2 regions of the Mesorhizobium sp. M1088 genome follow, and region 2 is predicted to be linked to the other one. Evidence: predicted binding sites of a transcription regulator. Region 2 holds the regulator's gene; the other holds the start of a gene.
The links. Region 2 encodes PhoB, which activates phosphate uptake and scavenging genes when phosphate is short. Its sites were predicted from a motif close to TGTCATNNANCTGTCAT; they were not measured.
Positions count from the first base shown of each region.

Region 1: a site for PhoB is predicted at 1,092-1,108, ahead of ppk2 (polyphosphate kinase 2). Genes of this name have one in related genera too.

Region 1 covers NZ_JAMYMO010000007.1:94,243-96,443, reverse strand. Annotated here, with positions in the region: gene NKH49_RS11430 (aldo/keto reductase) at 1-934, opposite strand, end outside; gene ppk2 (polyphosphate kinase 2) at 1,215-2,138, shown strand; gene NKH49_RS11420 (dihydrofolate reductase family protein) at 2,187-2,201, opposite strand, start outside.
Region 2 covers NZ_JAMYMO010000018.1:52,511-54,711, forward strand. Annotated here, with positions in the region: gene phoU (phosphate signaling complex protein PhoU) at 1-503, shown strand, start outside; gene phoB (phosphate regulon transcriptional regulator PhoB) at 520-1,209, shown strand; gene NKH49_RS20495 (ROK family protein) at 1,219-2,201, opposite strand, start outside.

The sequences.
Region 1 (2,201 bases), on a different contig from region 2:
GCCGTGTGCGCTCCTCATCGGCAAGCACAAGGCTTGCAGCGGCGATATTGTCTTTGAAATGCGCTTCGGTTCGTCCGCCGATCACCAGCGAACTGACAGCGGGCCGGCCGAGCAGCCAGGCAAGCGCCACCTGCGCCGCCGACACGCCGTGGTTATCGCCGATATCGATCAGCGTGTCGACGATCCGCCACAGCCGGTCCTCGTCGCGGATCGGCGGTTCCGACCAGCCGCTGAGCTGGCGGGCGGTCGGCTGGTCACGGTGGTATTTGCCGGACAGCAATCCGCCGGCAAGCGGGCTCCAGACCAGCACGCCGAGCCCCTGGTCGACCGAGATCGGCAACAATTCATACTCGGCCTCGCGCGCTTCCAACGTGTAATGGATCTGCTGGGTGACGAAGCGCGGCTGGTGATGACGGTCGCTGATCCCCAGCCCCTTCATCACTTGCCAGCCGGAATAATTGGAGCAGCCGACATAACGGACCTTGCCCTGCGCGACCAGCGTGTCGAGCGCGGTGATGGTTTCCTCAAGCGGTGTCAGGCCATCCCACTCGTGCAGGAAATAGATGTCGATGACATCCGTCCTGAGCCGCTTAAGGCTCCTTTCGCATTCGCGGATCAGATGGTAGCGCGACAGGCCTTCATCATTGGGGCCTTCGCCGATCCGCATGCGCGCCTTGGAGGCGATCAGCACGTCGCCCTTGCGCTTGCCGCCGAGCGCCTCGCCGATGATCTCTTCCGACACGCCGTTCGAATAGACGTTGGCGGTGTCGATGACATTGACGCCGGCATCGATGCAAAGGTCGATCATCCGGCGCGCCTCGTCGAGATCGGTCTTGCCGACCGCCGAAAACGCGCCGCCGCCGCCGAACGTCATGGTGCCCATGGTCAGCGTCGAAACCTTCAGCCCGGAACGGCCGAGAGTGCGGTATTCCATGTCGTATCCTCACAATTTATCGGGAAAGGGCGTTGCAGACGACAGCCCTCAATGAACCGGCTATTTGTAGGATAATTCGTTCCGCTTGTCGCCCGTTCCGCAGGGCAAGCTCGATCACATCTTGCGGATTTAAACGCACAGCCAGCGCAGTAGTGGCTGCAATAAAACCGTCATTGCCGGCCTATACTAACATCGGTCCAGCGCTTCGATTTCCGGCCGCCGGGCCGGGCGGCAGAGCGCCTGACAGCGGCCGGCAAGGCCTGTAAGCGGAGCAGCGTAAATGACCAAGATAAAACAGAATTCCCCGGCCAGGGACTGGCTGGAAGCGGAACTCGCCGACACGCTGGATGAAGACTATGAGCTGGAAATCTCGGAGCCGGCGCTGTCGATGGAGATCGCCAAGATCTACAAGAATGCGCATCCGCCATCGATCGACCGCCTGCAGTATTTTCGCGATCTCATCACGCTGCAATCCGAGTTGATCAAGCTGCAGTCCTGGGTCGCCTATCACAAGAAGAAGCTCGTCGTGGTTTTCGAGGGCCGCGACTCGGCGGGCAAGGGTGGTGTTGTCAAGCGCATCACCCAGAGGCTTAATCCGCGCATCTGCCGCGTCGCAGCACTTCCGGCGCCGACCGAGCGCGAGAAGTCGCAATGGTATTTCCAGCGCTACGTTCCGCATCTGCCGGCCGGCGGCGAGATCGTGCTGTTCGACCGCTCCTGGTACAACCGCTCCGGCGTCGAGCGGGTAATGGGCTTTGCCCAGCCGGATCAGGTCGAGGAGTTCTTCCGCGACGTTCCGGATTTCGAACGCATGCTGGTCCGCTCGGGCATTACGCTTGTCAAATACTGGTTTTCGATCACCGACGAGGAGCAGCAGATGCGCTTTTTGATGCGCATCCATGACCCGATGAAGCAATGGAAACTGTCGCCGATGGACCTCCAGTCGCGCGTGCGCTGGGAGCAGTACACCAAGGCCAAGGAAGAAACGTTCGCCCGCACCAATATCCCGGAAGCCCCGTGGTTCATCGTCGAGGGCAACGACAAGAAGAAACGGGCACGGCTGAACTGCATCGACCATCTCCTTAAGCAGATGCCCTATGAGGAGGTGCCGCACGAGGAGATCACACTGCCGAAGCGCGTCTTCAATCCCGAATACGAGCGCCAGGTACTGCCGCGCGAACTGTATGTGCCGGAGAAGTACTGACTAAAGCGGCGAGGAGGGCGCCGCTCCATGGCGGCACCCTGCAACAAGCTAGGTGCGCTCGAT
Region 2 (2,201 bases):
CCCTGATCGCCAAACGCCAGCCGATGGCCCACGATCTTCGCCATGTGGTCGGAGCGATCCGCATGGCGGGCGACCTCGAACGCATCGGCGACCTTGCCAAGAATATCGCCAAGCGCGTGAGTGCGGTCGGCCTCAGCGCCACGCCGCGGGACCTGTCGCATTCCATCGACGCGATGGCGCAGCTGGTTCTCATCCAGGTGCAGGGTGTCATCGAGGAATATGCTGCAGGCGATGCGGCCGCGTTGGCCAAGCTTCGTGCCGCCGACGAGCGCATCGACGTCAAATACACGTCCGTGTTCCGCGAGCTGTTGACCTACATGATGGAAGATCCGCGCAACATCACCGCTTGCACGCACCTGCTGTTCTGCGCCAAGAATCTGGAGCGGATCGGCGACCATGTCACCAACATCGCCGAAAATGCGTATTATGTGCTGACCGGCGAGCAATTGCCGGTCAATCGTCCGAAGCAGGACGAAACGACAATGTCCGCACCGGTGACATGATGGGGGTGCCCAGCCGATGATCGCACCACGCATAATGGTGGTGGAGGACGAGGAGCCGTTGGGTGTGCTGCTCCGCTACAATCTCGAATCCGAAGGCTACCAGGTCGAGGTGGTGACACGCGGCGACGAAGCCGAGATCCGTTTGCAGGAGAATGTGCCCGACCTTTTGGTGCTCGACTGGATGATACCAGCGGTTTCCGGCATCGAGCTCTGTCGTCGGTTGCGGGTGCGCCCCGAAACCGAGCGGCTGCCGATCATCATGCTGACCGCGCGCGGCGAGGAGAGCGACCGGGTGCGCGGTCTTTCGACCGGCGCCGACGACTATCTGGTCAAGCCGTTTTCGACACCGGAATTCATGGCCAGGGTCAAGGCGCTGCTGCGGCGCGCCAAGCCGGAAGTGCTGTCCAGCGTGCTGAAGGTCGGCGACATCGTGCTCGATCGCGAATCGCACAGGGTCTATCGCAAGAAGAGCGAAATCAGGCTCGGGCCGACCGAATTCCGGCTGCTCGAGTTCATGATGCGGCATCCGGGCCGTGTCTTCTCGCGCAGCCAGTTACTCGATAATGTCTGGGGGGAGACAATCTACATCGACGAACGCACCGTCGACGTGCATGTCGGGCGGCTGCGCAAAGCCGTCAACAACGGCCGGATGCCGGATGTCATCCGCACCATCCGCGGCGCCGGCTATGCGATCAGGGAAGATTGACCCGCCTGGTCAGGCTACGTTCTTTCTGACGCTGGGCCTCATTTGCGCGCCCGGCGCGAAAATCTCCTGGTCGACGAAGCTTAACGCCCGCATCGCGCAGCCTTCGCGGATCAGCGGCAATTCGTTCGGCTCTGTATCGAAGGAGATCGAGCCTGAATGCTGGCCGCCGGCGGTCTGGGCGATTGCCTTCCGCAAGGCCGGCTCGATCAGATCGAAGGCGGCGGCACTGGCGCCGACCATCGCGACCGGTGCCGGATCGATCAGCGCGAACAGCGAGCCGAGACCGAAACCCAGCGCTTCGCCGGCCTTGCGGTAGGCCTCGCGTTCCGGCCCATCTTTCTCGCGCGCCCGGGCCGCCAGTGCTCGCATGTCGGCGTCGCTGACGTCGGCGACCGGTTCGCTGTCTTCGCTCATCTGCCTGGCGTTGCGCCAGATGGCGTAGTTGCCGGCATACGCCTCGATGCAGCCGCGCCGCCCGCAACGGCAGAGCGCGCCGCCCGGACGATGGATCATGTGGCCAAATTCGCCGCCCGAGGAATGCGTCCCGGTGAACAGTTCGCCCTTCAGCACCAGCCCCATGCCGATGCCATGCGAAAGCAGGATGGCGATGAAGTCGTCGCGATAGCGATCCGGATTGCGCCAGCGCAAAGCCACCGCCATCATGTTGCAGTCGTTCTCCACCGTTGCCGGGATGCCGAATTCGCCCTCCAGCATGTCGGCAAAGGCGATGTCGGTCTGCGGCGTGATCGGCGACCACAGCATGGCGCGTGCAGGGGAGTCGGTAATGCCCTGAATCGCCAGGGCGATGCGGGCGACACTGCGGACGTCAAGGTCTGGATCCTGCAGCCGGCGCCGGACGATGGCCATGCATTCACGGATCAGCTCGTCGCGCGGCATGGTCAGCGTGTCCAGCCGGCGCTGTTCCTCGGCGACCACCTGTCCCGTATAGTCGATAATGGCGGCCGACAGGAAATTCAGCGACAACACCACGG